DNA from 3 places in the Kitasatospora sp. NPDC004745 genome. Region 1 is predicted to be linked to each of the others. Evidence: riboswitches for the same ligand, from Rfam matches in the RefSeq annotation. Region 1 holds a riboswitch; each other region holds the start of a gene.
What was found. A riboswitch is a leader RNA that binds a small molecule or an ion and turns the genes downstream of it on or off. The one in region 1 is predicted to bind thiamine pyrophosphate.

Region 1 (4,435 bases):
GTGACGCGGAGACGAAGACGGCCCCAACCCGTGGGGCCGTCTTCGGTGGGCGGGGCCGTCGGCGGGGGCGGTTCCGGGCCCCGGCGGCCCGGCCCGTCAGGCTCCGGACGCCCCCGGCAGCGCGGCCTGCCCGGCCCGCCGCGCTCGGACTCAGCCCGCCGTGTTCCGGCGGGTCAGCGGGGTGAGCGCCCAGGTGAGCAGGGCGGGCACCAGGAAGGCGAACAGCGAGGCGGAGGTCCACTCCTGCGGGGTGAAGTGCAGCGACTCCTGGGCGGAGGTCCAGAAGTCCGTCCACCAGCCGGCCACCGGGGTCGGCGCGATGAACTGGTAGACCGCGAAGCCCAGCACCCACGGCAGCAGCATCAGCCAGCGGGAGGGGGCGTCGGCGGAGAGGTTCCAGCCGTGCCGGCCGGCGCCGAGGAAGTAGTCCACCGCGAGCACCGCCAGCAGCGGCACGAAGACGGATCCGATCAGGCCGAGGAAGTTGGTGTAGGTGTCGGTGAACCGGTCGATCTGCAGCGCCAGGACGGTGATCAGCAGGCCGATCCCGCCGGTCAGCACCCGGCGGTCCACCTTCGGCAGCAGGTTCTGCACGGACATCGCCGTCGAGTACACGTTGGCGAAGGACTGGTCCGTCTCGCGCAACACCAGCACCAGCAGGAACAGCCAGCCGGCCCAGACGCCGAGGAAGGAGTCGAAGATCCGGTTCGGGTCGCCGTCGGACTGCAGCAGCGCCATCAGGCCGAGCACGTAGCACCAGACCTGGGCGACGGTGTAGCCGGAGAAGCTGCCCCAGAACGCCGAGCGCGGGGTGCGCGAGTGCCGGGTGTAGTCGGCGGCCAGCGGCACGAAGGAGATCGACACCGCGATCATCATGTCGGTGGCGCCCAGGAAGCCGTGCCAGTTGCCGGCGCCCGGGTCGGGCACCCCCTGACGGCCCAGCTGGACGGTGAAGTACACCATCGCGACGGCGACGGCACCCGCGACGAAGCGGCGCAGCACCGCGATCGAGCCGAGCGGCCAGATGGTCAGCGCGGTGGTCAGCGCGCCGGCCAGCAGCACGAACAGCCAGCGGTAGCCGTCGGTGTGGGCGACGGTCTGGGCGCCCGCCGCGATCGTCAGCAGCTCGAAGACGCCCCAGCCGACGCACTGGACGATGTTCAGCACCGTCGGGACGTACGACAGCCGGGTGCCGAACAGCCCGCGCAGGTTCGCCATCGCCGGGGCGCCGGTCCGGGCCCCGATCAGGGCGGCCACGCCGAGCATCGCGGTGCCGACCACGGTGCCGGCCACGATCGCCGTCACCGCCGCGGCCAGCGAGAGCTCGCCGCCCTTGGCGCCGAGCACGGTGGCGGCGGTGGAGAAGCCGATCAGGCTGACGCCCAGGTTCATCCAGAGCGCGAAGTGGTCGCGGAAGCGCAGCGTGCGCGGCGGCTCGGTGTCCAGCACCAGTGGCGCCTCGACGCGCTCCGGGCGGTCCAGGACGGCGGTCGCCGTGCCGGAACCGGCCGGGCCGCCGGCGGCGTCGCCGTGAACGGTCGTGGACGATCCGGGGAGGTCCCCGGTCGCCCCGGGGAAACCCTTGGACTCGGGCGCGCCCGAAGAAGAGGATGGCGAAGCAGGCGGCATGGCCGATACTCCCTACGCCGGCATTACCCGGACAGGTTCCGGCGGTCTGCGCCCCCTCGACGGTCCGTCCACGATGCCGTGGCGGTACGGTCGACCAGCGCACTCTCAGCCTGGAAGGTCCAAGCTCCCGCGTGTCAGTTTGGAGCGACAGGCTAACCGGCACCGGGGTGGACGCCAAGGCCAGGGGCCCTGCCGTCCGCATCGCGGGACGCCCGGCGGAGGTGGGGGAGCCTCCGTCGCCGGGTCGGCCGTCTGCGCCGGCTAAGGATTCTTATGAGTTCTTCAGAGGGGTCCTTACGGCAATCGAATCGACTGTGCGAAAAACTATGGTCCTTGGTTCTGTCAGCTATGGAGGTCGTCCGTGAGCACCGAGCGAGAGGTTGGGCCCACCGGGCCGCAGGGGGAGCAGCCCTCGGGCGCCCAGGGGGCGGGCGGTCCCGCTTCCGACCCCGCCGCCTCGGGCGGGCACAAGCCGACCATGGCGTTCAGCCGGGTCCCCGAGCCCGACGCCGCCCCCGCCTCCGAGCCGGCCCCGGCCGACTCCCCGGCCGCCCCGGCCGAGGGCGGGCACCGGGCGACCATGGCGTTCGGCCGGGTCCCCGAGCCCGAGGCCGCCCCCGCCCCCGAGCCGGCCGCGGCCGACGCCGCCGCGGCCGCGGAGGGCGTCCCGGCCGAGGGCGGGCACCGTCCCACCGTCGCCTTCACCAAGGTCCCCGCGCCGGAGGCGGCCCCGGCCGCCCCCGTGGCCCCCGTCGAGGCGCCGTCCGCCGGCGTCGACCCCGCCACCGGCTACCTCGACGCCCCGCCGCCGGTGCTGCCGCCCGCGCCGCAGGCCCCGGCAGCCCCCGCGGCGCCGCTCGCGCCGGTGGCCGAGGGCCAGGCCCCGCCGCTGGGCAACCCGTACGCCACGCCGACCCACGGCGTCCCGGCCGCCGGCGCGCACGACCCGTACGGCCCGCCGCCCGCCCCCGGCGTGCCCGCCGCGCACCCCGCGCCCGGCCACCACCCGTTCGGCGCCGGCCAGCCGCTCGGCGGCTGGGGCGCCTCCCACGACGCCACCGGCGGTGCCGGCTACCCGGGCGGCCCGGGCGGTCCGCTCGGCTACCCGGCCGACTACCCCGGCGGCCCCGGCGGCCCGCACCGCCCGCGCAGGAAGCGCGGCGGACTGGTCGCCCTGATCGCCGCCGTCGCACTGGTCGCCGGCGTGGCGGGCGGTGCGCTGGGCGTGGCGGTCACCGACCACAACAACGGCAGCAGCTCCGCGGACGACCACCGCAGCACCACCGTCCAGGCCAGCAACACCCAGAAGAACGAGCCCTCCCCCGGCTCGATCGCCGGCATCGCGCAGAAGGCGCTGCCCAGCGTCGTCACCATCAAGGCGCAGGGCAACGGCGAGTCCGGCACCGGCACCGGCTTCGTCTTCGACACCGAGGGCCACATCCTCACCAACAACCACGTGGTCGCGCCGACCCTCAACGGCGGCAAGCTCACCGTCAAGTTCGCCGACGGCACGTCCTACAACGCCTCGGTGCTGGGCCACGCCGAGGGCTACGACGTCGCCGTGGTCAAGATCGACAACCCGCCGAAGAGCAAGCTGGCGCCGCTCCCGCTGGCCGACTCCGACAAGGTCAACGTCGGCGACTCCACCATCGCGATCGGTGCGCCGTACGGCCTGGAGTCCACCGTCACCAGCGGCATCATCAGCGCCAAGGACCGCCCGGTCGCCTCCGGCGACGAGACCGGCGGCCAGTCCTCCTACATGAACGCCCTGCAGACCGACGCCTCGATCAACCCCGGCAACTCCGGCGGCCCGCTGCTCGACTCCGGCGGCGCGGTGGTCGGCATCAACTCGGCGATCCAGTCCAACGCCTCCGCCAACGGCCGGGCCGGCAGCATCGGCCTCGGCTTCGCCATCCCGATCAACCAGGCCAAGTGGGTCGCCGACACCCTGATCAAGACCGGCAAGCCCGTCTACGCCAAGCTCGACGTGCTGCGCAACGACGACTACAAGGGCGACGGCGCGCAGATCCAGACCCGCGACGTCCAGGGCCAGCCCGCCGTGACCCCCGGCGGCGCCGCGGACAAGGCGGGCCTCAAGCCGGGCGACGTCATCACCAAGCTCGGCGGTGTCCCGATCGAGAACGGCCCCGCCCTGGTCAGCCGGATCTGGACGCACAAGCCCGGCGAGACCGTCGACGTCGAGTACACCCGCAACGGCCAGCAGTTCACCACCAAGGTCACCCTCGGGCAGCGCGACGGCGACAGCTGACCCCCGCCGACCCGCACCGAACCGTGTGCACCGAACCCCGCCGGACCCGTTAGGCTGACCTCCGCCTGGAGAGCTGCCCGAGCGGCCTAAGGGAACAGTCTTGAAAACTGTCGTGGCGTGACCCGTCACCGTGGGTTCGAATCCCACGCTCTCCGCCGGTAGGAGAACCACCTGCTCAGGGGCGGGTGCCGAGATCGTTCGGCACCCGCCCTTCGCGCGTTCCGGGGCCGGGACTTGACCCTGACACCGTGAGAGGCAGTGGAGTGGGAGCACCATGTTGAACATCGGAGACTTCGCCAGCCACGGCCGGGTGTCGGTGCGGATGCTGCGCCACTACGACGAGATCGGACTGCTGCGGCCCGCCCGGGTGGACCCGGTCACCGGGTACCGCTCCTACGAGGCGTCCCAACTCGCCCGGCTCAACCGGCTGATCGCGCTCAAGGAGCTCGGCTTCACGCTGCAGCAGGTGCGGGCCGTCCTCGACGAGCAGGTCGACCCGGTCGAACTGCGCGGGATGCTGCGGCTGCGGCGGGCCCA
Region 2 (4,435 bases), on a different contig from region 1:
GCGCACGACCAGGACGAGATCTACCAGGTGATCAGCGGCCGCGCCGAACTGACCGTCGGCGCCGAGACCGCCACCGTCGCGCGCGGCACCGTCGTCTACGTCCCGGCCGGCACCCCGCACCGCTTCCACCACGTCACCGAGGAACTCCGGGTGCTGGTGGTGTTCTCGCCGCCGGAGGCCTGAGCCGGCCGGCCGCCGCTCCGGGACCGCCCCGGCCACCGGCCCCGGCGGTGATCCACGGGGCACGCCTTAGGGTCGGGGCATGAGCATGAGCCTGACGGAAGAACTCTGGGCGGCCATCGAGCCGGTGTACGCCGAGATCCTCGCCCACCCCTTCATCGGCGGCCTCACCGACGGCACCCTGCCGCGCGCCGCCTTCCGCCACTTCGTCGTCCAGGACTCGCACTACCTGCGCGACTACGCCCGGGCGCTCGCGGTCTGCGCCGCCAAGGCGCCCGGCGAGGCGGACGTGCGGGCCTTCGCCGACGACGCGGTCGGCGCGCTGGCCGCGGAGCAGGGCATGCACGCCGAGTTCATGACGGCCTTCGGCGACAGCGCCGAACAGGCCGCCGCCGAGCCGGTGCTGCCCACCACCCGGGCCTACACCAGCTACCTGCTGGCCACCGTCTACGGCGGCTCCTTCGCCGAGGCGGTCGGCGCGGTGCTGCCCTGCTACTGGATCTACGCCCGGGTCGGGGAGGCGCTGCTCGCCCAGGGCTCGCCCGATCCGCTGTACGCCAAGTGGATCGCCACGTACGGCGACGAGGCCTTCCAGTCCGTGGTGCGCCGGGTGCTGGCGCTCACCGACCGGCTCGGCGAGGAGGTGTCCCCGGCCGAACGGCGCCGTGTGGTCGAGCACTTCGTCACCACCTCGCGGTACGAGTGGATGTTCTGGGACGCGGCCTGGCGCGGGGAGCGCTGGCCGGTCTGACGGCCGGCCGGACCGCGGCCCGGGCCTTCCGGGGCCGCTCCCGGGGGGGCTTCTCCGGGGGCCTGTCCGGGAGTCCTCCCCGGGCCCTGACCAGGGTTTCCCCGGTCTCCGGGTCGGGGTGATCTCCGGGTTCTCTCCGGGCTGCGGGCCCTCGTTCCGGCACCCCGGCCCCCGTACGATCGAAGTACCGAAAGCAAGCGGGAGACGGCACCGGACAGGCAGCCGACCCCACGGGGAGAGAAGGAACGGACATGGCTGAGCTCTGGAAGTCGCTGCCCTCCTGGGTGCGCAACATCGTCATCCCGGTGCTGGTCCTGGTGCTGCTCTGGAACGTCGTGGGATTCGTCTTCGGCGTCGTGGGCGCCCTGCTGGCGATCGTGATCAAGGTGCTGGTGGTGGTCGGCATCGCCGCCGCCGTGGTGGTCCTGGTCAAGAAGGCCGCCAAGGGCTGAGACCGGCACCCCCGAGGCCCGGTACCCCGCGCGGGGTACCGGGCCTCCGGCGTTCCCGGCCGCCGCGCGCCTGGGGGCCCGGTCCGCCGGTCCCGCCCCGCCGTCCGTGGACCCCCTCTGGACCTGCGGCGATCGGCTCGCTACGGTGTTGGGCGTCATGTGCAGGCAACACCGCCTGTGGACGCGGGAGCTCGGAGCACCGGGCTGAGAGGACGCTGACCGGACCGTCGACGGACGGACCGACGGCTGCGTCGACCGCAGGAACCTGGACCGGGTAATGCCGGCGTAGGGAGTATGAGGTCAGATGACCACGTTCGACGCACAGCCGAAGTCTGCCCGCAGCACCGACGCCGACGGCTCCGCCGTCACCAGCGCGGGCACCGGCTACCCCACCCCGGCCTGGCGCAAGGCCTACCGCGAGGGGTCCCGGCCCGATCTGCGGGTCCCGTACCGCGAGGTGCAGCTCACCAACGGCCGGACCGTCCCGCTGTACGACACCTCCGGCCCGTACACCGACGCCGCCTACGAGCCCGACGTGCGGCGCGGCCTGCCCGCCCTGCGCGACTCCTGGATCCGCCAGCGCGGCGACGTCGAGGAGTACGACGGCCGGGAGGCGCGCCCCGAGGACGACGGCATCAAGCACACCTCGCCGCGCGGCGGGAACCTGCGCAACCTCGACGCCGTCTTCCCCGGCCGCCCGCGCCGTCCGCTGCGCGGCCGCGGAGGTGCCGCCGTCACCCAACTCGCCTATGCCAAGCGGGGGGTGATCACCCCGGAGATGGAGTTCGTGGCACTGCGCGAGGGGCTGGCGCCCGAGTACGTGCGCGACGAGGTGGCCCGCGGCCGGGCCGTCATCCCGGTGAACGTGAACCACCCCGAGGTGGAGCCGGCGATCATCGGCACCAACTTCCTGGTGAAGATCAACGCCAACATCGGCAACTCCGCCGTCACCTCCTCGATCGAGGAGGAGGTGGAGAAGATGACCTGGGCCACCCGCTGGGGCGCCGACACCGTCATGGACCTCTCCACCGGCCGCAACATCCACACCACCCGCGAGTGGATCCTGCGCAACTCCCCCGTGCCGATCGGCACGGTGCCGCTCTACCAGGCCCTGGAGAAGGTCGACGGCAGGGCCGAGGAGCTCAGCTGGGAGGTGTACCGGGACACCGTCATCGAGCAGTGCGAGCAGGGCGTCGACTACATGACCGTCCACGCCGGCGTGCTGCTGCGGTACGTCCCGCTGACCGCCCGCCGCAAGACCGGCATCGTCTCGCGCGGCGGCTCGATCATGGCCGCCTGGTGCCTGGCGCACCACCAGGAGAACTTCCTCTACACGAACTTCGAGGAGCTCTGCGACATCCTCGCGGCCTACGACGTCACCTTCTCGCTGGGCGACGGCCTGCGCCCGGGCTCCATCGCCGACGCCAACGACGAGGCGCAGTTCGCCGAGCTGCAGACCCTCGGCGAGCTCGGCCGGATCGCCCGCGAGCGCGACGTCCAGGTGATGATCGAGGGCCCCGGCCACGTCCCGATGAACAAGATCCGGGAGAACATGGATCTCCAGAAGGAGATCTGCGACGAGGCGCCGTTCTACACGCTCGGCCCGCTCACCACCGACGTCGCCCCCGGCTACGACCACATCACCTCGGGCATCGGCGCCGCGATGATCGCCTGGTGGGGCACCGCGATGCTCTGCTACGTCACGCCCAAGGAGCACCTGGGCCTGCCCAACCGCGACGACGTCAAGACCGGCGTGATCACCTACAAGATCGCCGCCCACGCCGCCGACCTCGCCAAGGGCCACCCCGGTGCCCAGGCCTGGGACGACGCGCTCTCGGACGCCCGCTTCGAGTTCCGCTGGGAGGACCAGTTCAACCTGGCCCTCGACCCGGAGACGGCCCGCGAGTTCCACGACGAGACCCTTCCCGCCGAGCCGGCCAAGACCGCGCACTTCTGCTCCATGTGCGGCCCGAAGTTCTGCTCGATGAAGATCTCCCAGAAGATCCGCGACGAGCACGGCGACGGCTCCACCGCCGTCGCCAGCGGGTTCGACGCCGAGGCGCTGGCCGGCATGCAGGCCAAGTCCGAGGAGTTCGCGGCCCAGGGCAACCGGGTCTACCTCCCGCTGGCGGACTGACTGACGGTGGGTGTCGGGGCGCTGCGCCGGGATCCCTGAAGGGGCCGTCCGGTGCGGCGCCCGCGAACGTCCGGGCCTGCAGGGGGAATCCCGTGGATCGCCCGAGTGTGCGTCAGAGCCCGAGGATCTCGCGGATGAGCCCGAGTTTGCGCTCCGGGGAGAGGTTCTGGGGGCGGCCGGCGAGCAGGTCGTTCAGGACCGTGGGGACGTCGGAGCCGTCGGGGGCCTGGACGGCGTCGATGACCTGACAGCGGAGGCCGCCGTCCCGGACGAACACCCACACCTCGTGGTCCTTCCGCGGCTCGCCGTTCTCCGTCGGGGAGAGCCGCCAGGCCGGGAACCAGCCGAGCCCCTCTTCGGCGAGGCGGTCGGCGAGTTCTTCCAGGACGTACTTGCCGAGTCTTCGGTAGCCGACTTCCGCGCGCAGTTCACCGAGGGTGACCCTGAGCAGGCCGCCTGCGGCGCGGCAGCGCTCGGCCACCGTGCCGGCGCCCCCGGCGGCCGCAGTGGGGGGAGCCTCTTCCTGCAGATTCGTTAGGTCGTTCATGATCGGGCCAACGATTGGGATCACGGGGCGATACGTGATTCACCGGCCTGGGCGCGGCCAAGAGGAAAAAACGGTACTGCTATGGCGCTGGCGGCGCCCTGGACAGCCGACGGCGTCCAGTGGGGGCAGCTCATCATTTAGTACGTAGACGAACGGAGCTGTGGAATGGGGGTCATTCCCCGATCGGCTCTGGTGCGTCACTCCGTTGCATCTTTATGACTCTCTTCTTTCCATGTTGTTGTTGCACGGTGTAGTGAGTCGGTGACTATTCATCACCTGCCGTGGTCGGCCCTCGCCCTCGAAAGCCCTCCGACATGAGCGCGTGGACGTGAGGCCCGGCCGGAAGCACCAGCGGCGCTCCGCATGCC
Region 3 (4,435 bases), on a different contig from region 1:
CTCGCGGATGAACCGGGCGGTGAAGCCGTCGTCACCGGCCAGCGAGGGGTGCATCACCTTGAGGGCGACGACCCGGTCCAGCCGGGTGTCGGTGCCCTTGTAGACGGTGGACATCCCGCCGGTCGCGATGCGCTGCTCGACCCGGTACCGGCCGTCCAGCAGGGTACCGATCAGCGGGTCGTGCAGTGCCATGTCCACCCGGGGGAGTCTAGTGCCGCGGGCGCGCACCGGACCCTGGGGACACCGCCCCCGGGCCCGGCTGTGCCCGGCTTGTGACACGGGACGCCCCCGGGCGCCGCGGGTGTTCCGGCGTCAGAAGGCGGGGCGCTCGCGGGTGTCCAGGTCCGCCCGGCCGGCCATCGCCGAGGAGGCCTCGGCGTGGAAGCGGCGCGGGATGCGGCCGGCCCGGAACGCGAGCCGGCCGGCCTCGGCGGCGTGCCGCATCGCCTCGGCCATCAGCACCGGGTCCTGCGCCCTGGTCACCGCGGAGGCGAGCATCACGGCCGCGCAGCCCAGCTCCATCGCCAGCGCGACGTCGGAGGCGGTTCCGGCGCCCGCGTCCAGGATCACCGGGACGTTCGCGCCCTCCACGATCAGCTGGAAGTTGTGCGGGTTGCGGATGCCCAGGCCGGAGCCGATCGGCGAGCCGAGCGGCATGATCGCCGCGCAGCCGACGTCCTCCAGCTTGCGGGCCAGCACCGGGTCGTCGTTGGTGTACGGGAGCACCGTGAAGCCGTCGTCGACGAGGGTCTCGGCGGCGTCCAGCAGCTCGATCGGGTCCGGCAGGAGGGTCCGCTCGTCGGCGATCACCTCCAGCTTCACCCAGTCGGTGCCGAGCGCCTCGCGGGCCAGCCGGGCGGTCAGCACGGCCTCCCCGGCGGTGTAGCAGCCGGCCGTGTTGGGCAGCACGCGGATGCCGTTGCGGGTCAGCACGTCCAGGACGGAGCCCTGGGTGGAGGCGTCCACCCGGCGCATCGCCACGGTGGTGAGCTCGGTGCCGGAGGTCAGCAGCGCGCGCTCCAGGACCTCCAGGCTCGGGGCGCCGCCGGTGCCCATGATCAGCCGGGAGCCGAAGGTCGCCCCGGCGATGGTCAGCAGGTCGTCGGCCATGGTCAGCCTCCCTGGACGGCGGTGAGGATCTCGATCCGGTCGCCCGCGGACAGCGCCGTGTCCGACCACGAACCCCGGGGCACCACGGCCTCGTTGAGCGCGGCGGCGACGCCGGAGTGGGCCGTGCTGAGGGTGGCCACCACCTCGGCGAGGGTGGTCGTGGCGGGCACCCGGCGGGGCTCGCCGTTGACGGTCAGTGCGATCTCGGTCATGCGGAGGCCTTCGTGGTGGAGCGGTCGGGGGAGAACCGGGTGGGGGTGAACGGCTGTGCCAGCTCGGGGAGTTCGCCGGTCGCCAGGTACTCGGCGAGCAGGTCGGCGGTCACCGGGGCGAGCAGCACCCCGTTGCGGTAGTGGCCGGTGGCGGCGACCAGTCCGGGCAGGGCGGTCGGGCCCAGCAGCGGCGCGTTGTCCGGCGAGCCGGGGCGCAGCCCGGCGGAGGTCTCCAGTAGCGGGAGTTCGGTGATCCCGGGGACCAACTCGTGTGCGTCGCGCAGTAGTTCGTAGACCCCGCCGGCGGTCACCGTGGTGTCGTAGCCCTGTTCCTCGGTGGTCGCGCCGATCACCAGCTCGCCGTCCTCCCGGGGCACCAGGTACAGGTGCTGCCCGCGCACCACGGCGCGGACGTTGCGGGACAGGAACGGCCGGTACGCCCCGGGCACCTGCAGCCGCAGGATCTGCCCCTTCACCGGGCGGACGGGCGGCAGCACCCCGTCCGGCAGGCCGGGCAGCCGGTGGCTGTGCGGGCCGGCCGCGAGCACCACCCGGTCGGCGGTCACCGCCCCGCCGTCGCCGAGCCGCACCCCCACCGCCCGGTCGCCCTCGACCAGCAGCTCGACCGCCGGGGTGCGCCGCACGACCACGCCCGCGGCCTCGCCGGCCAGCAGCAGCGCGGCGAGCAGCCGGCGGCCGTCCACCTGGTGGTCGTCGGCGACGTGCAGGCCGCCGCGCACGCCGGGGGCGAGCATCGGCTCCATGCGGCGGGCCTCCCGGCCGGTCAGCCAGGTCGAGTCCAGGCCGAGCCGCTGGTGGAAGGCGTGCAGTTCGCGCAGTTCCGCCCGGTCGTCGGAGTCCAGCGCCACGGCGAGCGTGCCGCACCGCCGGTAGCCGGTGTCCGCGCCGCCGCTCGCCTCGGTCAGTTCGGCGGCGAAGGCGGCGTACCGCTCGTTCGAGGCCATGCCGAGGCGCAGCAACGGCTCCTCGCCGTACTGCAGCTCGGTGACCGGCGCGAGCATCCCGGCCGCGACCCGGGCCGCCCCGCCGCCGGGGGAGGGGTCGACCACGACCGTCGCCAGTCCGCGCTGCGCCGCCCGCCAGGCGACGGCGAGACCGATCAGGCCCCCGCCGACCACCAGCACGTCGGCGCGGGCGCCCGGTGCCAAGCGTGTCAAAGCTGCTCTTCTCCCTTCGCCGGTATGACCCGGATCAGGTTCGGACGGTCGCAGGCCGTGCCAGCCCGCCTCTCAGCCCGGTCCGCCGGGCTCCCGTGATCGTGCCCCCACCATAACGCCGGTGGTCGGCCCGGCCGAAGGCGTGTACGAGGGGTGGACGGAGAGTGCGCAGGTGGGGGTGCCCGCGGCCGGCCGGGCGGGCGTGCGGTCCCCCTGGTGGACGCCTCGACCGGGCGTCGAGGGCGCTGAGTACAGTGACGGGCGTGGCAGAGCTGAGCGGAACGGATCAGGTGGTCGTCGTCGGAGCCGGGCTGGCCGGGGCGCAGTGCGCCCTCAAGCTGCGGCAGGGCGGCTGGCGGGGGCGGATCGTGCTGGTCGGCGAGGAGCGGCACGCGCCGTACGACCGGCCGCCGCTGTCCAAGGAGGTGCTGCTCGGCAAGACCGACGCCACCCCCCTCGACATCGACTACCCGCACCTCGGCATCGAGCTGCTCACCGGCCGCCGCGCCACCGGCCTCACCCCCGGCGTGCTGCACACCGACGGCGGTGAACTCCCCTACGGCGCACTGGTGATCGCCACCGGCGCCACCCCGCGGCGGCTGCCCGGCGCCGAGCGCGCGCACCTGCTGCACACCCTGGACGACGCGCTCGCGCTGCGGGCCCTGCTGCGGCCCGGGCTGCGCCTGGTGCTGGTCGGCGCGGGCTGGATCGGCGCCGAGGTGGCCACCGCGGCCCGCGAGGCCGGCTGCACGGTGACGGTGGTGGAGGCGGGCCCGGCCCCGCTGCCCGGTGCGCTGCCGACGGAGGTCGGTTCGGCGATGGCCGCCTGGTACGCCGAGGCGGGTGTCGAGCTGCGCTGCGGGGTCGGCGTCGCCGCCGTGGAGTCCGGCTCGGTGCTGCTGGCGGACGGCTCGCACCTGGCCGCCGACGAGGTGGTGGTCGGGGTCGGGGCCCGGCCCGCGACCGACTGGCTGGCCGGCTCCGGCGTCGAGCTGGACGGCACCGGCGCGGTGCTGGTCGACGAGCGCCTGCGCACGGGCGTGCCGGGCGTCTTCGCGGCCGGCGACTGCGTCAGCTACCCCTCCGCCCGGGTCGGTGCCCGGCTGGCCGTCCAGCACTGGGACCACGCGCTGCAGTCCGGCGAGGCGGCGGCGGCCGCGGTGCTCGGCGCGGAGGCGCCGCCGTACGACCCGGTGCCGTACTTCTGGTCGGAGCAGTTCGGGCGGATGGTCCAGTACGCCGGGCGGCACGCCGCGGGCGACCGGATGCTGTGGCGCGGCGGCCCCGGGGACGCCTCCTGGGCGGTGCTCTGGCTGCGCGACGGGGTGCCGAGCGCGCTGCTGACCGTCGACCGGCCGCGCGACCTCACCCAGGGCCGGCGGCTGATCGAGCGCGGCACCGCCCTGGACCCGGTCCGCGCGGCGGATCCGGCCGTGCCGCTGAAGGCCGCCGCCGCCCTCTGACCGGCCCCTTGGTGCGCGGGGGCCCGTCGAGGTGGCAGTCTGGTGCCGTGAGTGAGATCGATGCGAAGACTGATGCCCTGGTCCCCGAGTGGCTGTACCTGCCCGACATCTCCGAGCGGTGGGGCGTGCTCGTCACCGAGGTCCGCAACATGGTCAAGAAGGGTGAGCTGATCGCGGTACGCCGCGGACCCAACAAGTCGCTGCAGGTCCCGGCCGCGTTCATCGACGAGGAGGGCCCGGTCAAGCACCTGGTCGGCCTGCTGACGGTGCTGCGCGACAGCGGGTTCAGCGACGAGGAGATCGTCGAGTGGATGTTCACCGAGGACCCGTCGCTGCCCGGGACCCCGGCGCAGGCCCTCTGCGAGAACCGGGCGACCGAGGTGAAGCGGCGCGCCCAGGCGATGGCGCTGTGACGACCCCCGCGCCGGCCGCCGGCCCCCGGGCCCGGCTGGCCGACGCCCGGCTGTACCTG

Region 2: it holds a riboswitch for thiamine pyrophosphate, as region 1 does, so the genes downstream of both, thiC (phosphomethylpyrimidine synthase ThiC) here and ACFYUY_RS13870 (cytosine permease) in region 1, are expected to answer to the same signal.
Region 3: it holds a riboswitch for thiamine pyrophosphate, as region 1 does, so the genes downstream of both, thiO (glycine oxidase ThiO) here and ACFYUY_RS13870 (cytosine permease) in region 1, are expected to answer to the same signal.

What each region holds. Positions count from the first base shown of each region.
Region 1 is NZ_JBIALK010000006.1:178,219-182,653, forward strand. It holds gene ACFYUY_RS13870 (cytosine permease) at 151-1,629, opposite strand; TPP riboswitch at 1,622-1,770, opposite strand; gene ACFYUY_RS13875 (trypsin-like peptidase domain-containing protein) at 1,991-3,898, shown strand; tRNA gene ACFYUY_RS13880 (tRNA-Ser) at 3,966-4,053, shown strand; gene ACFYUY_RS13885 (MerR family transcriptional regulator) at 4,173-4,435, shown strand, end outside.
Region 2 is NZ_JBIALK010000022.1:48,603-53,037, forward strand. It holds gene ACFYUY_RS29255 (cupin domain-containing protein) at 1-183, shown strand, start outside; gene tenA (thiaminase II) at 263-931, shown strand; gene ACFYUY_RS29265 (DUF5326 family protein) at 1,183-1,383, shown strand; TPP riboswitch at 1,557-1,692, shown strand; gene thiC (phosphomethylpyrimidine synthase ThiC) at 1,688-3,520, shown strand; gene ACFYUY_RS29275 (hypothetical protein) at 3,633-4,067, opposite strand.
Region 3 is NZ_JBIALK010000002.1:570,383-574,817, forward strand. It holds gene pknB (Stk1 family PASTA domain-containing Ser/Thr kinase) at 1-192, opposite strand, end outside; gene ACFYUY_RS06180 (thiazole synthase) at 313-1,110, opposite strand; gene thiS (sulfur carrier protein ThiS) at 1,113-1,322, opposite strand; gene thiO (glycine oxidase ThiO) at 1,319-2,500, opposite strand; TPP riboswitch at 2,495-2,607, opposite strand; gene ACFYUY_RS06195 (NAD(P)/FAD-dependent oxidoreductase) at 2,755-3,963, shown strand; gene ACFYUY_RS06200 (Rv2175c family DNA-binding protein) at 4,011-4,376, shown strand; gene thiE (thiamine phosphate synthase) at 4,373-4,435, shown strand, end outside.